DNA from 2 places in the Halalkalibacter oceani genome. Region 2 is predicted to be linked to the other one. Evidence: predicted binding sites of a transcription regulator. Region 2 holds the regulator's gene; the other holds the start of a gene.
What was found. Region 2 encodes NrdR, which represses ribonucleotide reductase genes. Its sites were predicted from a motif close to AACACNATATATNGTGTT; they were not measured.
Positions count from the first base shown of each region.

Region 1: ABMB67_RS15180 (vitamin B12-dependent ribonucleotide reductase) is a predicted target of NrdR. The motif match lies at 2,069-2,086, and genes of this name have one in related genera.

Region 1 covers NZ_JBEPKD010000015.1:2,591-17,839, forward strand. The annotation lists gene ABMB67_RS15180 (vitamin B12-dependent ribonucleotide reductase) at 1-1,925, opposite strand, end outside; gene dat (D-amino-acid transaminase) at 2,327-3,166, shown strand; gene ABMB67_RS15190 (lipoate--protein ligase family protein) at 3,363-4,199, opposite strand; gene ABMB67_RS15195 (rhodanese-like domain-containing protein) at 4,406-4,780, shown strand; gene gcvPB (aminomethyl-transferring glycine dehydrogenase subunit GcvPB) at 4,864-6,330, opposite strand; gene gcvPA (aminomethyl-transferring glycine dehydrogenase subunit GcvPA) at 6,330-7,670, opposite strand; gene gcvT (glycine cleavage system aminomethyltransferase GcvT) at 7,730-8,830, opposite strand; glycine riboswitch at 9,013-9,117, opposite strand; gene ABMB67_RS15215 (DEAD/DEAH box helicase) at 9,317-10,993, shown strand; gene ABMB67_RS15220 (YqhG family protein) at 10,971-11,783, shown strand; gene ABMB67_RS15225 (DUF2759 domain-containing protein) at 11,822-12,010, opposite strand; gene ABMB67_RS15230 (MBL fold metallo-hydrolase) at 12,233-12,868, shown strand; gene ABMB67_RS15235 (DUF2626 domain-containing protein) at 13,200-13,445, opposite strand; gene ABMB67_RS15240 (helix-turn-helix transcriptional regulator) at 13,583-14,299, opposite strand; gene ABMB67_RS15245 (YqzE family protein) at 14,531-14,713, opposite strand; gene ABMB67_RS15250 (shikimate kinase) at 14,754-15,224, opposite strand.
Region 2 covers NZ_JBEPKD010000007.1:134,955-150,203, reverse strand. The annotation lists gene dnaI (primosomal protein DnaI) at 1-65, opposite strand, end outside; gene ABMB67_RS10385 (replication initiation and membrane attachment family protein) at 66-1,517, opposite strand; gene nrdR (transcriptional regulator NrdR) at 1,626-2,084, opposite strand; gene ABMB67_RS10375 (DUF1499 domain-containing protein) at 2,168-2,566, opposite strand; gene speD (adenosylmethionine decarboxylase) at 2,697-3,080, opposite strand; gene ABMB67_RS10365 (glyceraldehyde-3-phosphate dehydrogenase) at 3,473-4,507, opposite strand; gene coaE (dephospho-CoA kinase) at 4,761-5,360, opposite strand; gene ytaF (sporulation membrane protein YtaF) at 5,373-6,008, opposite strand; gene mutM (DNA-formamidopyrimidine glycosylase) at 6,072-6,899, opposite strand; gene polA (DNA polymerase I) at 6,912-9,542, opposite strand; gene hflC (protease modulator HflC) at 9,876-10,811, opposite strand; gene hflK (FtsH protease activity modulator HflK) at 10,812-11,765, opposite strand; gene pnpS (two-component system histidine kinase PnpS) at 12,094-13,875, opposite strand; gene ABMB67_RS10325 (response regulator transcription factor) at 13,862-14,596, opposite strand; gene mdh (malate dehydrogenase) at 14,902-15,249, opposite strand, start outside.

The sequences.
Region 1 (15,249 bases), on a different contig from region 2:
GAATTGCGGATGCCGTGCTCCAACACGCCCTGACGAATATCCTCAGGCATTTCCTTCATGTAGCCTGTATTGATAAAAGCATGGCGCAGCTGTTGTGTTTCTTCTTCCGTCTTGCCTACCAGGAACGGGAAGCTGCCTTTTTCTTTCGCCAGCTCAATGCTTGTCCGGTAAGCGGTTGTTGCAATTGTTTCAAATACTTGATCGACAAGCTTGTTTCCTTCCTCTGAGCCATAGACCGTCTCACAATAGATCAGCAGGTCATGCAGCCCCATCACGCCAAGTCCGACGCGACGCTCTCCTTTCGCCTGCTTCGTGTTCTCCTCAAGGAAGTAAGGTGTCGCGTCAATGACATTGTCCTGCATCCGCACGCCGACTTCAACAGTGCGCTTCAATTTCGCAAAATCAATCCGCTTCGCCTTCTTATCGGCCATTTCGGCAAGGTTGATCGCAGCGAGATTACAAACAGAGTAAGGCGCAAGCGGCTGCTCGCCGCAAGGGTTCGTCGCAACAACGCTTTGTCCGTACGCTTTCGCATTCGTTTTGTCATTTGCATTGTCGATAAAGAAAATTCCCGGCTCCGCGCTATATGTCGCACAAATATTAATCAAGTTCCATAATTCTTTCGCGCGAATCGTCCGGTACGTACGAACGGCATAGCCGCGCGCTTCCCATTCACGGACATCGCCGATCGTATGCCACAGTTCATTATAGGCGCGCATCTCCGCCTCATCGTAATTTTCAACATCCGGGAAGCGAAGCTGATATTCCTCGTCCTTCTCAACAGCTTCCATAAATTCCTTCGTCAAGCAGACGGAAATATTCGCCCCGGTCAGAAACTCCGGATTGTTGACCGAATAATGTCCGCCAATGCGCAGCTTTTCTTCGGCATCCTTAATCACTTTCGGATCAAAGCCGCCCTGGCCCTCAATCGTTTTATAATTGACAATCCCCTGATACATCGATTCTTCAACCGGCGTCAGCGGAGTAAAAGCAAGCTTGTCCTTTACGAGCTTTTTGATTTGATCATCGGCTGTCTGCTCAAGGAGAAAGCGTAAAATCCGCGGATTTTGCATCTTGGAAATAATGAACTCCAGCACATCCGGATGCCAGTCAGCGAGCATGATCATTTGCGCCCCGCGTCTTGATCCACCCTGTTCGACAAGATGCGTCAGCTTGGCGATATCATCAAGCCAGGAAACCGATCCTGACGATTTCCCGTTTACTCCTCTTGCCAGCGTATTGCGTGGACGAAGCGTCGAGCCATTCGTGCCGACACCGCCGCCGCGGCTCATAATTTCCATTACCTGCTTGCGGTGTTCCGAAATCCCTTCACGCGAATCTTGAACGAAAGGCATCACGTAGCAGTTAAAATACGTTACATCCGTTTCCGCCCCCGCCCCGTAGAGCACTCTTCCCGCCGGAATAAAGTTCATCGCCACAAGCTGCTCATAAAATTGCTCAAATGCTTCCTGGCGCTTTTCCGGAGTCGTTTCAACCGACGCCAAACCTGTTGCATTCCGCTTGGCAATTTGTTCGTAATACAGCTCAAGCGGCTTCTCAATCGTATCGAGAGAACGAACGACGATTCCACTTTCTGCTTCCTCGCCCTCAAGCGAGCCGCGGAAATCTTCATCGACCAAAACCTTTGCCTGATTTTGCGCGCGATCCAATTCAATCACAAAGCCATAGCCTCTCGCCGGAAATTTAGGATCTGCCTTCACCGTCAATACGACGAAGTCCCCTTCCTTGAGTGTCTTTTTCTCGGTATCTTTAAAGGTATACCGATCGAGCATCACCAATCTCGACACACCTTTTTTTGTAATATGCATATCCTCTGTGATCGGATGCACCTGCGCAAATTGGGCGATATCTTCATTTAAACGTGCAACATTAACACGCATTGCGTTCGACATCGTCATCGCCATTTCGCCTCTCCTCCTCTTTCATTCGCTATTCATTACCTGTTAAGTATTTCATTGCGTCTTTTCTTGTTGTTTTTTATATCATGGGTAAGCTTACCACATATCTCTACCCTTATTCAATATATTGTACTCCCTTTTTTATGAATCACACTATATATAGTAATCATTTTAATCCAAGCGAAAAATGTCAACTGAGAAAAGGGATAAAAAGAGCAGCAAAAATGAGTTTCCGAAAAAAAAACCGATATTTTCGAGCTAAATTGAACCATTTTGTCTCTTGCCAGAATGAAGATGGTTTCGAACTGGCTGTCGTTCGCTTCATTGCCCAATTTCAGCAAAAGCATTGACAAAATTTTTTTCTAATGTTCATATGTTGTTATCCAGATTTAGATGGGGGAATAAACATGACTTACATTCTGCAAAATGCTGATTTAGTACGGAAAGAAACGGCACATCTTCATATTGATGACCGCGGCTATTACTTCGGTGACGGGATTTATGAAGTGATCCGCGTGTATGAAGGCGTGCCCTTTGCCAAGGAAGCACATCTTAACCGTCTGGAAGAAAGCAGCGCGAAAATTGATATGACACTGCCCTATTCCGGACAGGAACTGATTGACCTGCTCGATAAACTAATCGCGGCCAACGAGCTCGTTAATGGCCTTGTTTACTTACAGGTGACCCGGGGCATAGAACCACGAAATCATCTTTATACCAAAAATTGCAAGCCGGTTCTTACCGCCTTTACCCAGCCGTTGCCAAAAAAAGCGGCTGCTCCAAGCGCAGCGGTCCATGTCTGGCTTACGGACGATATTCGCTGGCTTCGCTGTGATATAAAAACGATCAACCTCCTTGGGAATATTATCGCCAAAAAGGAGGCCGCTGATCAGCAATGCCAGGAAGCGATCATGCAGCGTGACGGTTTTATCACCGAAGGCTCTTCCTCTAATCTCTTTCTCGTGAAGGACAAGGTTCTCTATACCCACCCGGCGACCAACCTGATCTTAAACGGCATCACGCGCCAGGTCGTGATCGATCTTGCCAAACAAAATGGTTATGAAGTTGTTGAGGAACCGTTTCCGGTTGACGTGCTTGAGCATGCCGACGAGGCATTTTTAACAAGTACAACAATGGAAATCGCCGCGATCAGCCAAATCAAAGGCCAGCTGAGCACGTCCTATGTACCAGGACCCGTAACAAAAGACCTGCAGGAGAAATTCCGCCAGCTCCTGCCGCAAAAATAGTAAGAAATGCGCCAAAAGCCTTAGAAGAAGGAGCTTGAGACAAAACTAGCTTTGGGCCTACTGGCAATGGCTTCACACGCCACAAGCCCGTTGTGAGAAACCCACTCACAACGGGCTTTAAAAGATCGTGGCGGTTCCGCTCATTGCTTAGAGACTGGGCAAAAGGTAAAAAAACAACCTTTTGTCCCAGCCTCCTTCACTTTCTGAAATTCCATTCATCTGTTTCATAGCGGTTGCGCGCAATTTGTCTGACTTCCTCATCCTCTTCCTTCGATAACGTATAAGGTTCAAGCGTAATATTTAATCCTTTCTCAAAGCCTTTTCGAAAAGCCTGCTTCGCTTCTTCCATCGTCAACGGCTCACTGCGCAGCGCATTAATCGCCACCGCTTTATTGCGGAAGTTCCGCTGCATTCTTTCCCGGACCCGCTCGCTCGGATATTTGAAAAGATCAAACAGTTTATCCTCATCAATATCTAAAATGATCGAGCCGTGCTGCAAAATGACACCTTTCTGCCTCGTTTGCGCGCTGCCTGCCACTTTCCGTCCTTCCACAACGAGCTCATACCATGACGGCGCATCAAAGCAAACCGCCGAGCGCGGGTTTTTCAACGAGCTCAGTTCCTCTTCCGTCCGCGGAATGGAAAAATAGGCCTCAAGCCCGACATCGGTAAAGCCTTCCAATATCCCTTGTGAAATAACTCGGTACGCTTCTGTGACCGTCGCCGGCATATCCGGGTGCTCCTCTGAGACGATCACACTGTATGTAAGCTCCTGATCGTGGAGTACAGCGCGGCCTCCTGTCGGTCTGCGGACAAAGCCGAGTCCGTACTCGCGAACTTTATCTAAATGGATTTCCTTTTCCACCTTCTGAAAATAGCCGATCGATAACGTCGCCGGATCCCAGCCGTAAAAGCGGATCGTCGGCGGAATCCGCCCTTCGCTATGCCATGTCAGCAATGCTTCGTCCAAAGCCATATTGTACGCCGGTGAACATGCGCCCGAGTCAATAAAACGCCATACTTCCTTCATTATGCATCGCTTCTTTCCATCTGAATGTCAACTTCATCATTTTAACAAAGACAGCCGTCATCGCCAAGCAGCTTGCCTCTATACTATTGATTGCAGAAATAGCTTATCCCCATTATAATGAACAAAGGAAAAACCGACCGAGAGAAAGCTGATGGTTAGCCGCTTTTTTCTAGCAACATGGAAAACAAGTAAAGGGGTGTAGAGAGAAATTGGAAATTTTATGGTTGATTCTTTTAGGGTTTTTAGCCGCCCTGCTTTTCCGGCGTTTTGTCAAACCCAAATATTTAAAAACCCTGACGCAAGAGGAATTCATTAAAGGGTACCGCAAAGCCCAATTAATTGATGTCCGCGAACCACGGGAATATGAGGGCGGTCATATACTTGGAGCAAGAAATATCCCGATGTCCCAGCTCAAGCAGCGAATGAACGAGGTCCGCACCGACCAGCCTGTTTATTTGTATTGCCAATCAGGGGCAAGAAGCCAGCAGGCCGCCCAAATTCTGAAAAAGAAACGCGGCGTTGAAGACCTTTATCAGCTAAAAGGCGGCTTCAAAAAATGGACAGGCAAAATCAAGAAAAAATAAAGGAGATGTCTCAGAAGGTCTTTTTTCAGCCTTTTGAGCCATCTCCTTTTCTTGTTCATTTCCGTTACGTGTTACTCCCCGCTTTACCTGGCCGCCGCTTCATAGCGTAGGATCGGCTTTCGCGCCGCTGTCGTTTCATCGAGGCGGGAGATGACCGTTTCATGCGGAGCCTCCTGGACAATCTCAGGACTTTCTTCTGTTTCTTTGGCGATTTGGATCATGGCCTCAATAAATTCGTCAAGCGTTTCCTTCGCTTCCGTTTCCGTTGGCTCAATCATAATGCACTCTTCCACATTAAGCGGGAAATAAATCGTTGGTGGATGATAGCCAAAGTCAAGCAGCCGCTTCGCAATATCCAACGTTCTGACGCCCAGCTTTTTCTGGCGCTTTCCTGACAGGACAAATTCATGCTTGCAATGCTGCGGATAAGGAAGGTCATAATACGGTTCTAACCGTCGCATCATATAGTTGGCATTTAAGACGGCATATTCAGACACCTTCCGCAGACCCTCCGGCCCCATCGTCCGGATGTAGGTGTAGGCGCGGACGTTAATGCCGTAATTGCCATAGTACGGCTTCACCCGGCCAATCGATTGCGGCCGGTCATAATCAAGCGCGAACGCATCACCGCGTTTTACGATCAGCGGCTTCGGCAAAAACGGGATCAAATCCTTTTTGACGCCGACTGGACCAGAGCCCGGACCGCCGCCGCCGTGCGGACCTGTGAACGTTTTATGAAGGTTTAAATGAACGACGTCAAAGCCCATGTCTCCCGGACGGGTAATCCCGAGAATCGCGTTAGAATTCGCCCCGTCATAATAAAGCTTTCCACCGGCGCCATGAATGATCGCCGCCATTTCTTCAATATAGGTTTCAAACAGCCCAAGCGTATTCGGATTGGTCAGCATTAAAGCTGCCGTATCGGCGCCTGTCACTTCCCGCAAATGCTCCAGGTCGACGAGACCGTTCTCGTCCGTCCGGACAGTGACAGATTCAAAGCCGGCGACCGTCGCCGAAGCCGGATTCGTCCCGTGAGCCGAGTCAGGTACAATGACCTTCGTCCGTTCAAAATCACCGTTCGCCTCGTGAAAAGCACGAATCATCATCAGCCCGGTCCACTCTCCATGAGCACCGGCAGCCGGCTGAAGCGTGACCTGATCCATGCCGGTAATTTCCTCAAGTGCGGTTTGCAGTTCAAACAACAGCTCAAGTGAGCCCTGAACTTGATGTGCCGGCTGATACGGATGAACGTGAGCCAGTCCCTCGATCCGGGCGACATCCTCATTGACCTTCGGATTATATTTCATCGTACATGACCCAAGCGGATAAAAGCCCGAGTCAACACCGTGATTTCGCTTCGATAAGGCGGTGTAATGCCGCATGATTTCCAGCTCAGACACTTCCGGCAGCTCCGGTTCTTCCGTGCGAAGATAGTCCCTTGGCAGCAAGTCCGCAAGCGGCTGTTCCGGTACATCAAGATCAGGCAGACTGTGACCGATTCGTCCAGGCTTGCTTCTTTCAAAAAGTAATGGCTGATCCTTTCGCTTCATTATAATGCCCCCATTTCTTGTGCAAATGCTTCAATTTCCGCTTTTGTCCGCACTTCTGTAACAGCAACCAGCATATGACCGGCTAATTCCGGATAATTCTGAGCAAGATCATAGCCGCCGATGATTCCTTTTTCAAACAGCTTTTCATTCACTTCTTTCACAGGAGTGTTCACTTCGATGACAAATTCATTGAAGCTCGGCTGGGCAAAAGCAAGCTTCACGCCATGCTTTTTAAGCTGCGCTCGCGCGTAGGCTGCCTTTTGCACATTTTGATAAGCCATTTCACGAACACCTTTTTTCCCGAGCGCCGCCATCGCGACAGACGCCGCAAGGGCATTTAATGCCTGATTGGAGCAAATATTCGACGTCGCCTTTTCCCGCCGGATATGCTGCTCGCGCGCCTGCAGCGTCAGCACAAAGCCGCGCTGGCCATGCTCATCCTGCGTCTGACCGACGAGCCGCCCCGGCACCTTCCGCATCAGCTGCTTCGTCGTGGCGAAGAAGCCGCAGTGCGGACCGCCAAACTGCGGCGCAATTCCGAACGGCTGGGCATCGCCGACGACAATATCAGCGCCGAATTGCCCCGGCGGAGCGAGGATTCCTAACGAAAGCGGGTTGCTTGAGACGACAAGAAGAGCTTTCTGCTGGTGAGTGATCGCTTCAAGCTCGGCAAGCGGCTCGAGCACGCCGAAGAAATTCGGATGCTGAACGACGACACATGCCGTGTCATCCCCGTACGCTTCCTTTAGCTGCTCAAGGTCGGTCACGCCGTTCTTCGCCTCTATTTCGATAACATTCAAGCGCTGGCCGGTCGCGTTCGTTTGCAGCACCGCCCTCGCTTCTGGATGAACCGTTTTTGAGACGAGAATCGTTTTCTTTTTCGTATGACCGGCGCTGAGCATCGCCGCTTCCGCCAGCGCCGTCGGACCATCGTACATCGACGAATTGGCAAGGTCCATCCCTGTCAGCTCACAAATCATCGTTTGAAATTCAAAGATCGCTTGCAGCTCTCCCTGCGAAATCTCCGGCTGATACGGGGTATATGCCGTGTAAAACTCTGACCGGGAGATGACGTGATCGACAATCGACGGGATGTAATGCTGATAGACGCCGGCCCCTAAAAATGATGGATACTGCTTCAATGAGACATTTTTTTGTGCCAGCTTGTCAAAATAGTGCAAAAGCTCCGGTTCCTTTAATGCTTCCTTCACGTTCAGCTTTCCTTTAAAACGAATCGAAGCGGGAATATCTGAAAATAGTTCTTCAATCGACTGAACGCCAATCGTTTCAAGCATCGCTTGCTCATCAGCGGCTGTCATCGGCAAATAACGGTGGTTCATCCTTGTTCCTCCTCATACTTTGTAATCAACATATCGGCTGAATTCATTTCCGGCGCCGGTTAGTCCTTTTTCTTATAAAACGGCGTTGAGATCACTTGCGCTTTCAGACGTTTTTTTCTAATTTGAACGGTCACTTCCGTACCAAGCTCGGTGTAAGCATGATCAAGCAGCGCCAGACCAATGTTTTTTTGCAGGCTCGGTGACTGCGTTCCTGTTGTGACAAAGCCGATCTGCTTGTCAGCGGCAAACACTTCGTATCCAGTACGAGGAATGCCTTTTTCAAGCATTTCAAGACCGACAAGCTTTCGCCGCAGTCCTTCTTCCTTCTGCTTAGTCAGCGCCGCCTTGCCGATAAAATCAGCTTCTTTCTTCAGCTTTACCGCAAAGCCGATTCCGGCTTCAAGCGGGCTGATCTGCTCACTCAGCTCCTGGCCGTACAATGGCAGGCGCGCTTCAAAGCGCAGCGTATCGCGTGCCCCAAGGCCACATGGTACTAAGCCGTCATCCTTTCCGGCTTCGAGAATGTTCTCCCAAAGAGCAGCCGCATCGCCGGCAGCGCAATACAGCTCAAAGCCGTCCTCGCCCGTGTAACCTGTGCGCGAAACGAGTGCCTTTACACCGGCGACATCAAGCCCGTCGGCAAAGTGGAAAAAGCGAATCGCCGAAAGATCATCCTTTGCAAGACGCTGTAAAATCCGCTCCGCAAGCGGTCCCTGGAGCGCGAGCTGGGCCATTTCCTCCGAAACATTGGTAATCGTCACACCTTCACGCTTATGACGCCGCATCCATTCAACATCCTTCTCGATGTTCGCCGCATTAATGACAAGCAAAAAATCATCCTCTGCTTTGCGGTAGATCAGCAAATCATCGACGGTCCCACCGTCCTCATAGCACATCGCCGTATACTGCGCCTGGCCGTCCTTCAGCTTTGCGACATCATTTGTGACGAGATGTTGCAAATAGGACAACGCCTGCTCGCCTTTCACTTCGACCTCGCCCATATGCGAGACGTCGAATAAACCAGCGCGGTTTCTAACGGCTTCGTGCTCCTCTTTTATACTCGAAAAATGCACCGGAAGCTCCCAGCCGCCAAAATCAATCGTCTTTGCCCCGCTTTTTTCATATTGCGTAAATAACGGTGTTCGTTTTCCCTTTGTCATGTTTCACCCTCCTTAAATGTCGAAAACCGCGCAGCGGCTTTTCTTATACGACAGGTACAAAAAAAGGACAGAGTTATACACGAAAATAAACGTGTATAACTCTGTCCTGTAACCAGAAAGTTTCCTTTATCCGCAAATAAAGTGTCTTCGTAGGTGGCTCAATTGAGCACTCTCCAGAGCTGCGTCAAATAAGAGTCTTTTTGCCTGAGAGATTCACACATCCAGCTATGCTGGCGCTTGCTCCTTCGGCGCTGCCATCCATCCGCAGTCTCTCCCCTTATTCTCATCCGCCAATGATAGAATGATTTCCTGCAATTGGTACATACTAAGAAGCAGGAATCAAGATAAACAACTTTGTTCGGAATTTATAGTAATATCCTATCAAGATCCGTTCCCTTATGCAATAACATATTTCTAAAATTCATATATTTATTTAGCATGATGCTGTTACATTCGGATTTTATTCAAAAGGAAGGAGGATCAGCAATGGTCAATATCCATTTTGATCAAACTTGGAATAATGAATTTCTTGAACGATTACATCAGGATGGCCCGTGGTCGAATTGGGAGCTTTTCACCTTAGCTTACGAGGCGGAAATCCATCAGGCCATTCCTGATTTTCATGGCCTTCTTGCGCCTAAATACTTACCGAAGCTTAGTCCTTTTCCCCATCAAATCGAGGTCGCCAACACTGTTATCGAGCAGATGAACGGCAAAGCGATCCTCGCCGATGAGGTCGGTCTCGGGAAAACGATTGAAGCCGGCTTGATTTTAAAAGAATACATGATTCGCGGCCTCGTCAAAAAGGTGCTTATTCTTGTCCCTGCTTCCCTCGTCTCGCAATGGGCGATTGAATTAAACACAAAGTTCCACATTCCGGCGATTCCGCAAAAAAAAACATATGTATGGGAGCAGTGTGACGTTGTCGTCGCCTCAATTGATACAGCCAAGCGTCAGCCTCACCGCGATCTCGTGCTGGCGCAGCCCTATGATCTCGTCATTATTGACGAAGCGCATAAGCTCAAAAATCCAAAAACAAAAAACTATGAATTCATCCGCCTGTTAAAAAAGAAGTTTTGCCTGCTGTTAACCGCAACGCCCGTGCAAAATAAGCTCGAGGAAATCTTTAATCTCGTCTCTTTATTGAAGCCTGGTCATTTAGGTGATATTCAGTCATTCGAAAAGGAATACCGTTCCTCCAAGCGCTCCCCGAAAAACCAGGAAAAATTAAAGGAGCTGATCAATAAAGTGATGGTGCGCAACCGGCGGGCTGAAACAGGAATTACCTGGACGAAGCGCATCGTTGAAACCGTGCCGATCACGTTCAGCGAAAGCGAGCGCGCCTTTTATGAAGAGATTGAACAGCTCGGGGATGACTCGAACCACTTTGCGCTGCTCACCTTGAAACGGGAGCTGTGCAGCAGCAGGGAAGCGGCGTTTATGACGTTGAAAAACATCGTCGAACGTGCTCATAAAGAAGGACGAACCGCGCCCCGGGCCGAAGCACTGCTCGCCAATATTCAGCATGTAACCGGACATGCCAAAGCTGAAAAAGCACTTGAGCTGATTCAAAACATTAACGACAAAGTAATCATTTTCACGGAATACCGCGCCACTCAGCTTTATTTACAATGGTTCCTGAAGCAGAATGGTATTTCCTCCGTTCCGTTTCGCGGTGGGTTTAAACGTGGGAAAAAGGATTGGATGCGCGAGCTCTTCAGCAATCACGCCCAGGTGCTGATCGCCACGGAAGCAGGCGGTGAAGGGATTAACCTGCAATTTTGCAGCCATATTATCAATTATGACCTGCCCTGGAATCCGATGCGGATTGAGCAGCGGATCGGACGGATTCACCGCCTCGGTCAGAAAAACGATGTTCATATTTACAATTTCGCTGTCGAAGATACGGTCGAGCAGCATATTTTGACGTTATTATATGAGAAAATCCACTTATTCGAAGCGGTCGTCGGCGAGCTTGATGACATTTTGACCAATCTTGAGTTTTCAGGCATCGAAGAGCATGTACAGGAAATTTTGCTCGAATCCGAATCGGAGGGAGAGATGCGGATCAAATTTGATCATTTGGCAGCAATCATGAACGAAGCGGCAAGTGAAGCGCGCGATAAGGAGGAGAACATCGATGCAACAGGCTCAGGTTCATAATTTTTTGCAGAGGTACTTTTCGGCAAATGACAGTCCGATCCTTGAGAACGGTCCCGGCCATCTGACCGTCCAGCTTTCGATTGAACTGGACAAGCTTCTAATGAACCGGCCTTTTTACTGGCATTACCTTGAAAAAACAGGCGGAGTCCCGCAGCCGATGCAAGTGACGTTTATTACCGATCAGCATGCGGCGCCCGAAGGAATCAAGGGAGAGCAAATCCATTTCGGTTCGCCGCGGCTTCGCCAGCTATTTCATTCAACGCGTGAGCTCGGCGGCTTTATCCGGCTTTACGAACAGGTTCAGGCTACAGGGCAGTCATCGATTCCCCTCCATCCATGGCTCTGCCTCAATGCCAAAGTATCCTTTCAGTGTGACCGCAAGAAAGACGTCCTGCTTTCCCTCGGTCTGAATCTGATTCACGGGCAAATTGTCCAGAACTTTTTTGATCGTGTCTCACAGAAAAACTTGACACCGAAAATACCGGATTTTTGCTTTACTTTAACTCCGCTGATTAAAGTCCAAAGCGGCTTGATTCGAATGCAGAAAATGGTGCGGACTTACGCCGAAAATGAAGATGACTCATGGGCCAAGGAAGCAATCGCACGGATGGAAAATGACTTGGCGCTGCTTGAAAGCTTTTATGAAGGCCAGACGGAAAAACCGGAAAGCTACGAGGTGGAAAAACAGGCATTAATCGAGCAATATGAACCGCAAATTCATGTTTCGATCATCAATGGGGGAATGTTTTATTTGCAGCAGCAGGTGTTCGAGGCGCATTCCAACAAATAAAAGAGGGTGTCCCATATTCGGGAACACCCTCTTTCAAATTAATGTCCTGTTGGTGCGCCTCCACCAGTCGTTAGAATGGATACAATTGTAGCAATTGAAAAGGCTCCAAAGACAACGAACGAAATCGCTGCAAACCCAACAGCAAAAAAGTTCTTTCTACGAAGCTCACGCGCGATTCCAATCGCACTCAAGATCGCGACAAGTAATAGTGTAATGGATAAGAACATCTTGACTTCGCCTCCTTATGTAATTTCTGCACCCAGCTTAACAGTCTTATTATAAACAAAATTGAGGATCATGGCAGCTTATCATTTTGACAATGCTGGTACATTTCTTCTCACTCTATAGGTTGGGCATTTTGGTTTCATTTTACTCTCTTTTTTAACGTTTGTCGAGAACGATTTCGTGTTGTATCATTAGGCTATCTTATTTTGCTTGGAGGTTTTTTAATGAAATGGACACAAATTCCACTCGGTCCCCTGCAAACGAATGCCTATATTATTGAAAATGAAAAAAAGGAAGCTGTTGTCATCGACCCCGGCTCACAAGGAGATGAGCTTGTAAAGTGGCTACAAAATCAGGAATTAACTCCATTGGCGATTTTACTAACCCATGCCCATTTTGATCATATTGGCGCCGTCGACGCCGTCAGGGAAACATTCGCTTGTCCTGTTTATCTTCACATCGCTGAAAAGGACTGGCTTCTGGACCCGGCCAAAAACGGCTCTGCCCGCTTTACGGGAAATGAACCGATTGTAGCAAAGGCCGCCGAAAAACTGATCGATAAAGAAGAACAGTTAACAATTGGACCATTTCAATTCTCAATTCTTGAAACACCGGGCCACTCCCCTGGCAGTGTCTCCTACTATCAGGAGGAAGCGGAAATTGTCTATTCCGGAGATGCCTTGTTTGCTGGCAGCATCGGCCGCACCGACTTACCGGGCGGAAATCACTCCCAGCTGCTGCAAAGCATTCATGACAAGCTGCTGGAGCTTCCGGAAAATACCGTTGTTGCGTGCGGGCATGGTTCGACGACAACAATCGGACAGGAAATGGACAGCAACCCTTTTCTCTCCGGCTTCTAAAGAACAACAGGGAAGCAAGCTTGTGGCAAGGGACATGATTTCGTTTTGTCTCAAGCTCTTCCTTCTCGCAAAAAAAGGTCTCCACTAGCTGGAGACCTCAAGGGGAGTAAATCTTATTGATGCATGAACAATGAGGGGGAGGGGGACTCCCAATCAATGTTAAAGAGCTATCAATGTCTTTTATTTTATAAAGAGTTTATCACTATGTCAATAGTAATAACCAACTAATAAGAAGGGCCTTCTCAAAAGGGAAAAAAAGCCTTTTGCAAGTCGCGCCACATAAAAGAGACTGACAGATGTCAGTCTCTTTTATGTGCTTATGTACCTTATTTTAATGTCCGCCGAAGCTTGGTACTAACAAGAATGTTGAGTAGTAAGTGAAGCCTACAAAGAAAATCGTCAAATAGGCGCCGAAAATATAGACATAGACACGCTCAGACAAGTTTAAATAACTCAGTGCCAATAACGCTCCTGTTTGAGCAAAGAAAAGCAATGACATATTAAACATATCCCCGGCAAAGAACAAGACAGCAAAGATCCCTGTCCAAAACGCTAAAACGCGAAACATACGATCCATTTGAGTTCCCCTCCTTCTTGCAAAAGCTACTGTCTTCCAGTGGAAGTAACGGCTTAGGATAGCAAATGATTAGTACAGCTTTTATTATATACGACTGTTCCTTCACTTGTAAATGCCAGAACCGTGGCAAAACTGTGTCACGATTCATCGGCAAGCGCAATGACAGAGTACAGGCACGCCTGGGCTTCCGGATCTGTCATCTTGCTGTTTTCCTTAACCGTATGCTCCCCAAAAAAGAATGAAAAAATACCATTAAACAGCTGATGATGCATCGAGCATAAAGATAAAGAGTGCTCGGACATCAATTCTTTAAATGTACAATTGTAAATGCTAAGATGAATCTCATTCCGTTTTTCATCATATCGAACTTCAGGATCGAGTCCCTGATTGACGGCAATTTGTTCAATAATCTTTACTTTTTCCGCCCGGCTCAGCTTCTGATGATCGACTTGAAATTGCTGAACATAAGCCTCTGCGCTTTCTCTGCCATATTTGAAGCCGATTTTTTCAAGCGCTTCAAGCCCGGCTTCGCCAAAATCAGCCAAAGACTGCAACGCGATATTCGCCAGACGCTGATAATCGCGAAACGGAAATTGGAGCTGAATCACTTCGCCGGAAAGCCGGTAAAAACGACTGGGGCGTCCCCCTTTCCCAGTCTTCTTCGTTGTCGAATCAATCATTTGTACATCTTCAAGTTTCGTAAGGTGAAGCCGCGCGACATTTGGATGAATACTGAACTGATCAGCGATTTCCTGTACCGTTACATCTCCACGTTGCTTAGAGATAAATTGATAAATCGAAAAACGAGTAGGATCAGACAGTACATTGGTGATTTTCAATGTATTTTGGTCCATTTTTTCACTCCCCAACTGACCATCTACCTACATTATAGTACAGTTGGCAAGGCAAATAAATGAAATTTCTCCACCGGCCCCCTTCAAAGCGCCTGTCTTTTCGTCTGGAGGCATGGGAGAAGCACCTGCAAAGGCACTGGCCAATGACGTGAAAGCACAAAAAAAGGAGGGATTATCGCGCCTGCCGAAGCAACTTCTTAGCAAGAGATAGCGGATATCTCCCCTCCTCCTTTACTGTCTTTTTTTCACTCTTTTCCGCCAAAAAATCGACAATCCAAGCGGAATCATTCCAAAAGCCCGGACTGGAAACGGCATCCTCTCTGCTTTCCGGTCTTCCTTCTCTGTTTTCGGTTCCTCCATTTTCAAGACAACCTGCTGCGTTACAAATTTGACATAGTCATTGAACGACATCATGATCACTCCTGTCCATACTACTAGTAGTATGGACAAAATCTCACTGAACTATTAGCATTTTCAGCTCATTTATAATGTCGTTGACCGTTCTTCCTGTCGTGTCGATAATTATATCGGCGTCTTCATAAAAAGCCTTTCTTGCAAGAAATAACTGTTCGATTTTAGCCTTATCCTTCCCTTGCAAAAGCGGCCTTGTTTCATCATCTTGCAAACGTCGCAAAATTTCTTCAATATCGCACTTCAAATAAATAATGTTTCCTTTTTCCTTCATTAACTGTCTGTTTTCTTCTTTTATGACAATGCCGCCCCCTGTTGTAATAATGAGCCGCTGCCCTGCAATTGTTTCCAATGCTTTCGTTTCTTGTTTTCGGAAATAGGGTTCTCCCTTTGTTTGAAACAGCTCACTGATCCTCTGCTTCTCCTGCTCTTCAATCCATTGATCTGTGTCAATGACGTTAAAAGACAGCTCATTTGCCAGAGCTTGTCCAATTGTTGTTTTTCCGGACCCCATAAACCCAGTAAGATAATAATGCTGC
Region 2 (15,249 bases):
TCAAGCCGCTCTCTCAGGCTGCTGTTTTGCATCCAGTCCGTTAGCGATGATTGAATTGATTTCACTTAGCTCTCTCCCTTCCCCGCCTTACTTTTCTTCAGCTCCTCCAGCATCTCCTCAAAGCTTTTATCCCCTGATGCGGGAAGTTCATTTCGCTTGGCGGAAGAAGGGACCTCCGCTTTAGCGTCCTGCTCTTTCTGCTTTTCGGCGAGCAGCCATTTCGGCAGCTTGTCCCGCCGCGGGTTTGCTTTGCCTTTTGCTGATGCTTTCGGATAAGATCCGGACCGCCTGCTGCTTTGATTTGACTTATTCTGCTCGAAGAGGGCAAGCTCCATCGCTTCCTTCACCGTTCGTACTTTTTTTCTTGCCCAATGGCTCGCGATTTTATCGACCAACGCCTTGCTGAGCTTCATATCCTGACTCCAAAGAATAAAATCGAGCAGCACATTGATCACGCCTGGCAGCAGCTTATGATCAAGCATAAGCGATTCTATTATTTTAACATCCGCCGCTGCGACTTTGGCGCCGTCAGAGCGGATTTCAAGCAAGGTAAGTGGTGGCGTCGTTTCATAAAAATGGATGATCCGCTCTTCCTCTGTCGCAGGCTCACGGTCAGCCATGATCCGATCCTTAACTGGATGAGTCCGCAAGCCGAGAGCGGGCGGCTCTGTCCCTTGTTCAATTTTGTACCACTCCTGCACTTTTTTGCGCAGCTGCTCGCTGTTGACCTCCTCCTCATGGATAAAGGTCTGTTGGACGATACTGCTCATCTCCAGCGGCTCGATTTTATAGACAAAGGCGAGCCTGATAATCGCCGACTTGATCTCTTCCGTCAACGCCGAGTCCGGGACAATCGACTTCGATAAGCTTTTTTCAAACAGCTCAAAGTCGAATTGATTCGAAACAAAGGTGACATCCTGTTCATCCTGCCTGCTTATGAGCGCTTTTCGCTCATCAATATGCAGCACCTTCCCCGTTTCCGATTTCAGGTTCGAGACCATTTCAGAATGATGGAGCGACGCGTACACCTCATCAAAGGCGTATGTCAGCTCTGTATAGTCATCACTGGCCACTTCATCAAGCATGAAGCGCTCACGCAGCTGACGGTAATACGTTTTGCCGAGCCGATTAAACAAATAAACGCTAAGAACATCATTTTCAAAAAACTGCTTTGGTGTCATCGGAGGCTGCAATTCATATAAATACGTTGACCCTTCCTCGTCTTTGCGCTTAAAGGTTTTCAATAAACCAATCGCCTCCAGCTTCTTCCGCTCCTCATAAATCACCTCAAGCGACTCGCCGAGCAAAAGCATCAGCTGACGATGAATAAGCTCCCCGCTCCAGTATTGATCACGTTCAAGCTGGGAAAGAAGCGTCATGTAGAGGCTGTGGGCACATGCTCCGATTAAAGGCTGATACAATAAAGTAAGCGTCAAACGATCCTGTTCGGCCAGGTAATAGCGCGTCCGAACCGTAAATCGATCAACGGGTAATAACTCCTTCCAATGCCATGTCACCAAAGGTCCCCTCCTTTTCATGATGTCTGTCATGCTTCCTGATTGATATGAGCAAGTCAAAGCAGCGTAAAAAGAGCTTGCAGCGCTAGTTCGCTTTAAGCTCCATTGTTACTCGTTCTTATTCATCAAATCGGTCAGCTCTTTAATAAACACATTAATATCTTTAAATTGACGGTACACCGATGCGAAACGTACATAAGCGACATCGTCGACATCCGCAAGACGCTCCATGACCAGCTCTCCGACATCATGACTGTGTACTTCGTTTTTTCCTCTGCCGCGCAGCTCCCGTTCAACACTGCCGACGATCTGTTCAAGTGTTTCGAGCGAGACCGGTCTTTTTTCACATGCCCGGATCAAACCGCGAATGATTTTATCCCGGCTGAATTCTTGCCGCGTTCCATCTTTTTTGACAACGATAAGAGGAACCTCTTCGACCATCTCAAACGTCGTAAAGCGGTGATTGCAGGCTTCACATTCCCGGCGGCGGCGAATGGAGCGCCCTTCATGACTTGGTCTTGAATCAAGAACCCGAGTTCCATTATGGTGGCAGGCAGGACAACGCATTAAATCATCTCCACTTTCCCCAGTCGTACTTTAACATTATTATCTTTCATCATATAGAAAAAAGGAATCGCTGACAAGCATCGTTATGATAATTCGTCCCCTAAACCTGACCCTATGTAAGGCAAATTTTGATCTAATGCTTTGTAAAAAGCCATTATCGCTTTCCGACTTTGTCCAAAATCCGACGGGAGCACGGTATCGATCGAGCAGGACACATCGACTGCTGTCCGAAATGGTTTGACCGTAATGACCGTCACGATAAAAAGGGTTTTCCCGTTTGCGCTTGTCGCGACAATTTCACCGCGCTCCGCCTCGACTCTTTTCACCGTCCATTGCTGCTCTTGGATAACCTTCTCGGCTGCTTCGAGCGCCTTGTCCTTCGTCGTTTTATAGTAGCGGGTCTTCAGTTCATTCAGCGGGTGACGTTCAGCTGTTTCCGTCCGTTTGCTAAAGAGCTGCCCGAATGTATCCTTCAGCGCCATTATTTCCTCTCCTGTCCTTGTTGGCTTGATGTCCTTATCATACCATACCCAGCTTGCCAAAGCGTAAAAAGAGGACGGAATTGCTTAAAGGGGTGCCCCAAAAGCTACCGCTTTTAGGACACCCCTCTTCTTATAGTGCTTGTACTTTTGATTTTTCAATTTTGACCGGGCCCATTCCTCTAGGTACCTCAATCACTTCTGTTGTGGTAGCTCCAAGGGCCTCCGCAATATAATTAGATGCCACGTTAGGATCGATGCGATCTCCACACGTATAAACATCAATACTCGCATAGCCATGTTCTGGAAAGCTGTGAATCGTCAAGTGAGATTCAGAGATAATCACGACCCCGCTCACACCATGCGGCGCAAACTTATGGAAAGCAACCTCCCGGACTTCCGCTCCTGACTTTAATGCAGCATCCACAAAAACCTGTTCAATATAGCTCATATTATTCAACTTCTCCACGTTACAACCCCAAAGCTCAGCAATGACGTGACGACCCATTGTGTCCATAAGTTGAATCCCCCTTTACAAAGAAATGTCATGCCTTCTCAAACATGTAGGAACGTCTGTTTACACGGGGGAAAGTTAGTCCAAAGAGGTCCTAACCCTTTCTGCAAAAGAATCATCCCTAATTAACTGTAATTGAAGTTCACGAAAATCAGTATACTTCGTTTGTAAATTGATTGCAACAGTTAGAATTAAATTTTTTTGAAGACTTTTGCCAAGCAAGGATACTCGTCCCATCACAACAGCAAAAAGGAAGGAGCCCGGGGCAAAAGGTGGATTTTCCCTTTTTCCCCGGGCTAAGGCAGCGCCATGTTTTTTATCTCAACCGAGCTTCCTACCCAGCCCCTACTAGCATGTCTCGAAGCGCCCGGCACTATGCATTGATCGCAACTGCTTTAGGAAGCAGAATGAACCTCTTCCTTTACTGACAGCTTTTGGGCGACAAGATGAAGCAGATCAACAACGCGGCAGGAATAGCCCCATTCATTGTCATACCAGGCAAGTACTTTCACTTGCCGCTTATTCATGACCATTGTCGACAAGCCATCAATGACCGACGACTGTTCTTCCCCGTTAAAATCAATCGATACAAGCGGTTCATCGGTAAAGCCAAGAATTCCCTTCAAAGAACCGGCGGCCGCCTGCTGCAACGCTGAATTGACTTCCTCGACGGTTACGTCCTGCCGCACGGTCACGACAAGATCGACAAGTGAAACATTCGGTGTCGGAACACGAAGCGCCATTCCGTTCAGCTTCCCTTCGAGCTGCGGCAGCACTTTTGAAATCGCCTTGGCTGCCCCGGTCGAAGTCGGAATAATCGACTGTCCGCAGGCACGGGCACGTCGTAAATCTTTGTGCGGATTGTCAATATTTTTCTGATCATTTGTATAGGAGTGAACCGTTGTCATCAGTCCGCTTTCAATCGAAAACGCTTCGTCAAGCACCTTGGCGACAGGAGCCAGGCAATTCGTTGTACAGGACGCATTTGAAATAATGTGGTGCTTGTCGCTATCATAAGACTGATCGTTAACGCCAATCACGATTGTCTGGTCCTCTTCCTTCGCCGGGGCGGTGATGATTACCTTTTTTGCGCCGGCCTGGAGATGATAGCCTGCAGTTTCCCGTGTTTTGAATTTCCCCGTTGCTTCAATGACAATATCGACGCCAAGCTCCTTCCACGGCAGCTCACGCGGATCTCTTGATTGAAGCAGTTGAATTTCTTTTCCATCTATAATAAGCGAATGCTCTTTCGCCTCCACCTTTAAAGGAAAGGTTCCATGTATGCTGTCATACTTAATGAGATGAGCCAGCGTTTCTGCAGGGTAGCTCGCATTAATCGCTACGATCTCAACTTCTCTCTCCTGCATTGCCTTTCGAAATACCATTCGACCAATCCGCCCAAATCCATTAATGGCTGCTTTTGCCTTCATTAGAACGACTCCTCTCAGAAATAAGCTATACTTTATATCCTCTATTTTCAAAAATAGTATATCACATTATATGATTAAGTACGATTATTTTCTGCCCAAAAGTGAAATTTGTTGCATTTTTGGATGAATGTCAGGTTACAAATGACCCAAAACAAAAGAAATCGAATGACTTCCAGTCGTTCCATAACGAAAAAAGAGCCGGTAAAAAGGGCAAATCGCCTTTTAACCGGCTCCACTAACCTGAAATGAGCTGTCAGGACACGCTGACTCCCCATCGCCGCAAAATTTCTTTCAGCTGTGCCTCAGTCTCCTCTTTCGACCCTGAATTGTCAACAACCGCGTCCGCCTGCTTACGCTTTTCCTCCAAGGGCATTTGCGACGCGATTCGTTTACGCGCGTCGCTTTCCCCCGCCTGGTCACGTGCCATCAGCCGGGAAAGCTGCGTCTGTTGATCAACATAAACAAGCAGCACTTTATCAACTAAGTAAAATAGCTCACTTTCAAACAGAAGCGGAATGTCATACACGATTGTCGTCTCCCCTTGAGCGAGATAATCGTCCTTCCATTCGGCCATCCGCTTCCTGACAGCCGGGTGAATGATCCCGTTCAGCACCTTCCGCTCAGCCTCATCCTGAAAAATAATCGCCCCGAGCTTTTTTCGCGCAAGTGTTCCATCCTTATTCAACACATCCGGGCCGAAATGATCGACAATCTGCGCCAGCGTTTCAGTTCCCGGCTCGACAACCTCGCGCGCCGCCTGATCGGCATCAATGACCGGAATCGAATAAGAACGCAGCATCGCACTGACCGTTGATTTCCCGCTGGCAATTCCACCTGTTAAGCCAATAAACAAGACGCATCCTCCTTACAAGCTGCACACCCCTAATGTAATCAACAATAGACCAGGCAAAAATGAAAATTTCTTCAACCATCGTGAATCAGAAAAGCGGTAGCCGCTTCTCATCCCAAGCGTAATAAACAACGCGCTCATACCGGCGACGCTGATCGCCATCCAGACAGGAGAAAAGCCGATCAGCGCAGCGCCAAGTCCTGCTCCAAAAGCATCGAGGGATAGCGCAATTCCGAGCAGTAACGCCTCAGGTCCATTAATCGTCCCCGAATTGTCAAAATCGGCAATCATCGGTTTCCGTAAAATACGTATCACGACACCGAGCACTTTAATTTCAAAGTTGAGAATGACTTCATCTTCTTTTGTTTTTTCAGTGTTTTTCGCTGGCCTATAGACTTGATAAAGGGCCCAGGCTCCTATCGTTATTAAAATGATTCCTCCAATAGACCCTGCCACCTCCGGCGAGAGGTAGGCTTCCATGATCGTACCAAAAAACATCGCAACCAAAATCGAAACAGCCGAACACGCCGCAATAAACAGCAAGGATCGCCAAGGAAGCTTCATTTTACGCAACCCGTAGGTTAATCCGACACCAAAGCTGTCAAGACTAACGGCAAGGGCAAGAGTCAATAAGGAAACTATTTCAATCATCGTGATAAGCCCCTTCCTTTTCAACGCTATGATAGTATATGGCAGGGGCCTATTCGATGTACGTTACTTTTTTTGACAGTTTGCGCAGAAATGCGTTCCTCGTCCGCCAACAACCGTTTTGCTAATGACAGTCCCGCAGCGGATGCAAGCTTCATCTTTTCTTCCATATACTTGCAGCTGCTGTTGGAACATTCCCATCTCTCCTTGGCCGTTGACATAGGACTTGATCGAGCTTCCTCCCTGGTCAACGGCATCCTGCAATGTCGCAATAATCGCCTGATGAAGCCGGACAATCTCTTCTTCCGTTAAGGAAGCCGCCGTTCTTTCAGGATGAAGGCCAGCGCGAAACAACGCTTCATCGACGTAAATATTTCCAAGTCCGACCACTGTTTTTTGATCAAGCAAGAACACTTTTATTGACCTGTTTTTATGTCGGGTTGCTTCATATAAAAGCGCCGATGTAAACCGATCCGACAACGGCTCAATTCCGAGCTGCGAAAGAGGCAGTGCTCCCTCCTCCTCACCCTTTTTAAAAATGTGCATCGTCCCAAACTTCCGCACATCCTGATAACGAAGCTCAGTCCCGTCGGTAAAGGTGAACAGGACATGAGTATGTGGCAGCACCTCATCGGTCGCCTGATAAAGCCCGTAGCGCCCTTCCATCCGCAAGTGAGAGACAAGTGTCAGTTCATCCAGCATAAACAGCAAAAACTTCCCTCTTCGCTTCATCGCACGAATCGTCTGGCCCACTAAGGCATCCTGAAACTGCTCAACCTCGCGTGGCTGCTTAATAATATTCGCCCATCTCACCTCGACGGCGTCAATCGTTTTGTTTAAAACGAGTGTTTCCAATGTTCTTCTGACTGTTTCAACTTCTGGTAGTTCCGGCATCCTTCTCTCTCCTTACTTCGCGTCATACCATGTATCGCCGAATGACACATCGGCTTTCAACGGAACCGCAAGCTCCATCGCCTGTTCCATCACATCCGGAACGAGCTTCATCACCTCGTCCAGCTCCGCTTCCGGCACTTCAAAAATCAATTCATCATGCACTTGCAGCAGCATGCGCGTCTTCAGCTTCTTATCATCGAGCGCGGCGGCCATATCAATCATCGCCTTTTTAATAATATCGGCAGCCGTTCCCTGAATCGGCGTATTCATCGCCGTCCGTTCGGCAAAGCTGCGTTTATTGAAATTACGGCTTGTCAAATCCGGCAAATAGCGGCGCCGCTGCAGAAGGGTCGACACATAGCCTTTCTCCCTTCCTTCTTCGATGATAGTGTCCATATATTCTTTTACCTTCGGGTAGCTTGCAAAATAGCGCTCAATAAAGGAGGCCGCTTCTTTTCTCGTAATACCGAGGCTTTGCGACAATCCGTAATCACTGATTCCATATACGATGCCGAAATTCACGGCTTTCGCGCTCCGTCGCATATTGGCCGTCACTTCCTCTTTTTCGACATGAAAGACATCCATCGCTGTTTTTGTGTGAATATCCATGTCCTTCCGGAACGCTTCGATCAACCGATCATCCTTGGAAATATGCGCTAAGACGCGCAGTTCAATTTGCGAATAATCGGCAGCGACGATCTTCCAGCCTTGTTCAGACGGCACGAAGGCCTTGCGGATTTTCCGGCCTTCTTCTAAACGGATCGGGATGTTTTGCAAGTTCGGATCGGTTGAGCTTAAGCGACCCGTTTGTGTCAATGCCTGGTTAAAGCGGGTATGGACTTTCCCTGTTTCCTTCCGCGTCACTTTAAGCAGTCCTTCAATATACGTCGAGCTTAATTTGCCAAGCTGTCTGTAATGTAAAATATGCTCAACAATCTCGTGCTGGGGCGCCAGCTTTTCCAATACATCAGCTGAAGTCGAATACCCGGTCTTTGTTTTCTTGATTGGCGGCAGCCCGAGCTTTTCAAACAAAATTTCCCCGAGCTGCTTCGGCGAATTAATATTGAAAGCAACACCGGCAAGCTGATGAATCGTCTGCTCAAGCTCCTGAAGTCTGCCTTCCAGATCTTCGCCCATCGCCTTCAATTGCTCCGTATCAACCTTCACACCGGTCGTTTCCATATGACCGAGGATAACGGAAAGCGGCATTTCGAGCTCGCGGTAAAGCTTCTCCTGCTCGTTCTTCTGCAGTTCTTCTTCCAGTAGCGGTTTGAGCTGATAAAGCGCGTGCGCTTTGCGGGCAAGGTGCAGACCAAGCTTGTCCTGCTCCGGCACTTTCAGCTTCGCTCCCTTCCCGTATACGAGTTCATCTTCCTGCACATCCTCGATCCCCTTCCGCCTCGCCACATCGGTTATTTCATGGGAGGAGAGCGACGGATCAAGCAAATAAGAAGCCATTTGCACGTCGAAATCAATTCCTTCAAGCAGCAAATCACGCCAGCCGAGCACGACAACCGTCCGCTTTGCGTCAAAGACCCACTTTTTCGCTGTTGCATCCTTCGCCCATTTGCGGAACAGCTCCGACTGTAAGGCTACCTCTGTCGGCACGAAAAAATGACCTTCTTTGTTTGAGATGGCGATTCCTTCGATTTCAGCCTGATGATAATTTTCCTGCAATACTTCTACAATTAATGCCGCCGGACTCGTCAAATGTCTTTCTTCAATTTGACTAACGGTCTCATAGTCGAGCGCAGCAAGCTCTTTTTCCTCTTCCTGCGTGTCGTCGTAGGCAAATTTCGCCAGCAGCGATGAAAAATCAAGCTCCTTCAGCAGAGCGACAACCTGCTTCGAATCGTAATCGCCGAATCGTAGCTCTTCCAGTTCCTTCTCGTAAGGCACCTCCGTGTAAATCGTCGCCAGCTCTTTGCTCATCAAAGCCTGCTCTTTATGCTCTTCAAGCCGTTCCTTCATCTTCTTGCCTGAAATTTGATCGATCGAGGAAAGCACCTTTTCTACCGTACCAAACTCCTTTAACAGCTTAAGCGCCGTCTTTTCCCCAATCCCCGGCACTCCGGGAATATTGTCGGAGCTATCTCCCATCAGACCTTTCATGTCGATAATTTGTTCAGCTGTTATGCCGTATTTTTCGTCGAGCAATGCTTGATCGTAATAGTCAACTTGAGTAATTCCTTTTTTCGTCAAGGCAACCGTAATTCGTTCCGATACGAGCTGCAGCAAATCTTTATCACCTGAAAAAATCTTTACTTCCCAGTCTTTTCCTGCCGCCTGCTTCGCTAATGTTCCGATAATGTCATCCGCTTCGTAATTATCAGCTTCATAACGGGCGATGTTAAAGGCATCAAGCAGTTCTCTCACCAAAGGAAACTGTTCGGACAGCTCAGGCGGCGTCTTCTGCCGGCCACCCTTATATTCACTGTAGGTTTGATGACGGAACGTCGTTTTGCCCGCGTCAAAGGCGACGAGCATATGCGTCGGCTTCTCTTCTTCAATGATTTTCAACAGCATCGTTGTAAAACCGTAAACAGCATTCGTATAAACACCTTTGTCATTATTTAACAAAGGCAAGGCAAAAAAAGCGCGATACGCAATGCTGTTTCCATCTATTAATATGAGCTTCTTCAATCGAAAGGCTCCTCTCTGTTTCAATTTTCGCTGCTTCTATTGTAGCATAGGCGCGTAAAAATGAGAAAAAGAGGGCATGTCAAAAGGATTTGCTTTCCTTTTAACACGCCCCTGAATTTTGAAAAACTCCAACCTTTCCCTTGGCAAGGACTCCGCCCGGGCGCCATGGAAAAAACCGTTCCTTGGCTCAAAGCTAGTTGTGGCTTCGTTCTGCGCAAAGTCGCTACCGAAGAAACCCGCTTCGGTAGCGACTTTTTAAACCCTCGCGCAGACTTCGCTCACTACTTCGAGTTTTTGCCAAAAGGGCAAAATCCACCCTTTTGGCAAAAACTCTTAATCAATATACCCCATCAGGATGCGGGCGTATGGGGAGTCGGCCGGTAGTACGATGACGGTGTCGTCGCCGATTGTTGTTTCATAGGATTGGAGAGTGCGGTACAGCTGGTAAAATTCCGGGTCGCGGCCGAATGCGTCATTGTAAATGCGCGCGGCTTCTGCTTCCCCTTCCCCGATGATTTCATTGGCGTCTGCTGTCGCCGTCGCAATCATTTCTTTCACTTCCCGGTCGGTATTGGCCTGAATCCGGTTCGCTTCTGCTTCCCCTTGCGCCAAATACTCCTGAGCTGTCGAATGACGTTCCGATATCATCCGGCGGTAAACCGCTTCTTCATTCTCAGTAGGTAAATCTGTTCGTTTCATTCTGACATCCGTTAAAAGAATGCCGTAATTGTTTCGTTCAAGAGCTTCATTCACCCGGTTAAGCACGAGTTCATTAAAGTTTCCTCTAGTCGGCGTCATCTCTTCGTTGATAATTTCATCAAAATCGAGCTGCCCGAGCTCCGCCCGAATCGCGGAGAAAATCAATTCACCCATGATCGCTTCTGCCTGCTCCAAAGTGCGGGCATTGGCGATCATCATTTGCGGGTTGTCAATTTTCCAAATCGCATAATGATCGGCGAGCATCCGCTTTTTATCACGCGTGTTGATTTCAGCTGGAGGAATATCATACACCATCTGATATTTCGGTAATGTCGTCACCGATTGAATGAATGGCAGCTTATAGTTTAATCCCGGCTCGTCTTCGATCCGTACGACCTCCCCGAACTGTCTAACTACCTTATATTCGCCTTCTTCGACAATGAAGAGGTTGCTGATAATGATCGCCAAAATGGCAATTAACACAGCAGCAATTGCCGCAAGCTTAATATATTTACGCCATTCTCCGTTAGGACGGCGTTCATTTAAATCGACAATGTTTTCATCGCTCATTTAGTTCGTTCCTCCTTCTGCAGCAGCTTCCGCGCGCCGCTCAAGCGGTCGAATCGGTAAATAACTTACTGTATCCCCGTTGCTGTCCATAATATAAATTTCTGTAGACGGCAATACATTTTCCAGAGTCTCCAGCACAAGCCGCTGGCGTGTGACTTCAGGGTTGACTAAATACTCATCATAAAGCGCCTCAAATCGGGCGACATCCCCACGGGCCCGCTCAATTCGCTCGGTACGCGTTCCTTCTGCCCTGGACATAATCGCGTCCTTTTCCCCTTCGGCGACATTAATCTCTTGATTGCGGTACTTCGTCGCTTCATTAATCTTTGTTAAACGCTCTTCACGCGCGTCAGTCACTTCCGTAAAGGCGCGGCGCACTTCTTCAGTCGGAAGCTCAACGTCCTGAAGCTTCACATCCTGAATGCTCACGCCGATCTGGTACACTTCCAGCAATTCAACGAGATTTTCGAAAACCTTCGCTTCGATTTCTGGACGCTGATCGGTCAGCGCATCATCTATATTCGAGCTGCCGATCACCCCGCGTAATGAAGCAGAAGTTGCATTGTAGAGCACTTCCTGTGGATCCTCCGTACTGTATAGAAATTGCTCCGGATCGGTAATCCGCCATTGGACGGCCAAATCAGCAAATAAAATATTTTCATCGCCCGTAATCATTTTGGCCTCATTCGTAAATTCAATCAGTTCACCTTCATTTTCTTGATAACCTACTTGAAGGTTATATGTACCCCGGGATAAAATCTCCACTTTTTGAATCGGCCAAGGCATTTTAAATTTAAGACCGGGTTCTGTAATCGTTTCGTCCACCTTACCAAAGGTAATCAGGGCAGCTTGCTCTGACTCGTCGACAATATACCAGCCAGTAATTAAAAATAAAGCTAAAATGGCAATTCCAATTAACGAAACAAACCCTACCAACAGTTGCTTAATCGTCATCTTATCATCCTTCCATTCTTTCTACCTCTATTTACGAGTATGCAAAAATAAAGGTTTCATTCTTTTTGAAGATTCCTCACCCTTTTCTCACATTCTTATTCATTATAGTACAAAGAACTGAAGAATTGGGTAGAAAGAAATTGTAAATTGTCGGCAAGAACGAAAAAAAGGACGGAAGCTAAAGGGGGTGCTTCCGTCCTGCCTAAGGGGATGTAACAACTTCACAAAAAGGAGTCCTCTTTGTCAAGCATGATAAAACCGTTCAGTCTTTATTTTAGAAAACAAAGGTTAAGCAGGAATGAACATCATGTAAAAAGTTTGTAAAGCCTTAAACCGATTGTTCTTCTTCCTGTGTACGGGGAAACGTCAAGCTGAAGCATGTACCCTCTCCAGGCTTGCTTGTCACATGAATGCTGCCGTGATGGGCTTCCACGAGATGTTTGACTATTGCCAGCCCTAAGCCGGTCCCTCCGGAATTCCGGCTCCTTGCCCGGTCCACACGATAAAAGCGTTCAAAAATACGCGGAATTTCTTTTTCGCTGATGCCGACACCTGTATCCTGCACAAGCAATTCAACCTCGCTTTCCTTTCCATGAAGGAAAAGATCAATTTGCCCACCATCCGGGGTGTAGGTGATCGCATTGTTGACCAGGTTGATGACAATTTGCTTCATCCGTTCCGGGTCACCTTCCATTTGGCTGTCCCCCTGTGTATGAAGCAAAAGTGAGATCCCCTTCTCCTCCGCCTTTTCCTTTAAAATGACAATAACATCCTCAATCACGCGCTCGACATTCGTCGGCTGCCAGTTCAATTCAAAATACTGCTGCTCAATCCGCGACAGCTCAAGAAGATCATGAATTAATCCTTGAAGACGTTCGCTTTCCTTATAAATGATATTTAAAAACTTCTCCCGTAATGGAGCGGTCTCCATTGCCCCATCAAGCAAGGTCTCACTAAATCCTTTAATCGACGTAACCGGCGTTTTTAATTCATGGGAGACATTGGCGACAAAATCCTTCCTGACCTGCTCAAGCTTTTTCAACTCGGTAATATCGTGGAGGACAAGAGCAATCCCGGTCAAACGGTCATTCCGGCTCATAATCGGCGCGGCATAAATATCGAAATGCCTGATTTCCTGCTGAACGACAAAATGGACTTGCTTTCTCTGTTTTTTCTCCGTAATAAAAATCGCCTGGACAATTTTATTCAGCTCTTTATGTTTAATGACATCATGATAAAGCTGATTGATCCATAAGTCGGTATTCTCCTGAAAAATATCGCGGCAAGTCCGGTTCATTAACGTAATATCCCCGCGGACGTTGATCAGAATCAGTCCGCTTCCCATATTCTCAATTAATGTCTCCAGCCGCTCCTGCTGTGTTTGATAGCGGGTTGTCATTTGCTCCAAATTATGGGCAAGTACATTGATGGAACGGGTCAGCTGGCCGATCTCATCTTTTCTGCCTTCTGACGTCCGTGCTTTATAATTCCCTTCAGCCAGCTCATTGGCTACCGCGGTTGCACTTTCAATCGGAGAAATCATCTGGTTCGCGACGCGATAAGTGACCGCGACAATAATAATAAAAGCAACGGAAAAGCTGATCGCCAAAATGCCCCAAATCGTCTGATTCATCTCAGCCAGCGTTGTCGTCGGAAGCCCGAGCCGGACGAAGCCGATTTCTTCATTTTGATCATCGACAATCGGAACCGCGTAGTAGAGCAGTTCTTCTTTCACCGTTTCACTAAAACGAATACTTCTGCCTTCTTCTCCCGCCAGGATCGCCCGGATTTCAGGTCTTAAATCATGCCTGTCCATTAACGCCGGGTCCGTTTCCGACTCGCCGACGACCGAGCCATCAGCCAGAATAATCGTCACCCTAGCCTGCAGCTCCTCGGAAAAATCAATCGCCAGCTGCTGAATCTCCTCTGAAGCAAGATCCTCCTTCGCCAGCATATACGCCGTTAAATCAGCTTCTTTTTTCAGCCGTTCGGTCAGGCTGTTTAAATAAAAATCCTCGTAAAGCTGTCCAATAATAAAGCTTAGACTCGCCATGACGATTAATGTGATACTGACGACCGCAAGAACAAGCCTGAATCTAAGTCTTAGCATGGAGCTGTGGTTCCTCTAATTTATAACCAAGTCCGCGAATGGTCTTAATATAAATCGGTTTTTTTGTGTTTGGTTCTATTTTTTCACGCAAATGGCTAATATGAACGTCGACAATTCGCGTATCGCCGACAAATTCATAATCCCATACGGCATTTAACAACTGATCACGCGTAAGCACCCGGCCCTTATGGTTCGCCAAATAGAGCAATAGTTCAAATTCCTTCGGGGTCAGCTCGAGCACCTGGTTCTGGTAATGCACTTCGTAGTTATCCGGGTAAATTTCAACCTCTCCGCATGTCAGGACAGTAACAGCCTCTTTCGCAGTTTCTTCCTTTTGCGATAAAGACGACTGCTGCTCGACTCTTCGTAAAATAGCACGGACTCGGGCAACAACCTCACGCGGGCTAAACGGCTTTGTCATATAATCGTCAGCACCGAGCTCAAGACCCAGTACTTTATCGAATTCATCATCCTTTGCCGTCAGCATTAAAATCGGCGTCAAAATCTTTTGCTGACGAAGCTGCTTGCATACCTCAATACCGTCTAGCTCTGGTAGCATGAGATCAAGAACGATCAAATCAAATGGCTCCGAACTGGCGAGCTTCAATGCTGTAGCCCCATCCATTGCCGTAGTGACATCATATCCTGACTGCTCCAGATTGAATTGCAATAATGTAACGATTGATTCTTCATCATCCACTACCAATATACGCTGTGACATCATTCCATCCTCCAAACGTAAACTTCCCCCAAAGTTTACGTTAATAGTTGTAACGGTTTTCCCTCTTCATCCTTTTTTAATAGTATATCAAAAAAGAGACTGCTTTTCCTTGTTAGAACAGCTTTTTTCTAAGAAAACGCTCTCTTCTCCCCCAGGAGACGGCGCGAAGCCAATCGGTTGCTGTGAATTTCAAAAAAGAGAGGCTGCCTGAAAGCGAACGCTTCTAAGACAACCTCTCTTCATGTAATTGGAAGGTGCATCGTTTCTTTCTGCACGAGCCTTCAACCGTGATCCTTGTTTTCTACCTACTCTTTCGGCAATGCTTCCATAACGTTACGGATCGATTGAATCGATTTGGCGAGAGCCGCTTTTTCATCCTCAGTTAATTCAAGCTCAATCACCTTTTCAATTCCATCTCCACCGAGAATCGTTGGAACACCGGCATAAATGTCTTCGTAGCCATACTCGCCTTCAAGGTAAGCAATTGTCGGAATGACACGCTTTTTATCCTTAATGATCGCTTCCACCATTTGTGTAAGTGAAGCAGCAGGCGCGTAGTAGGCACTGCCGTTTCCGAGCAAGCCGACGATTTCGCCGCCGCCTTTGCGTGTCCGCTCGACGATTGCATCAAGACGGTCCTGCGGAATCAGCTT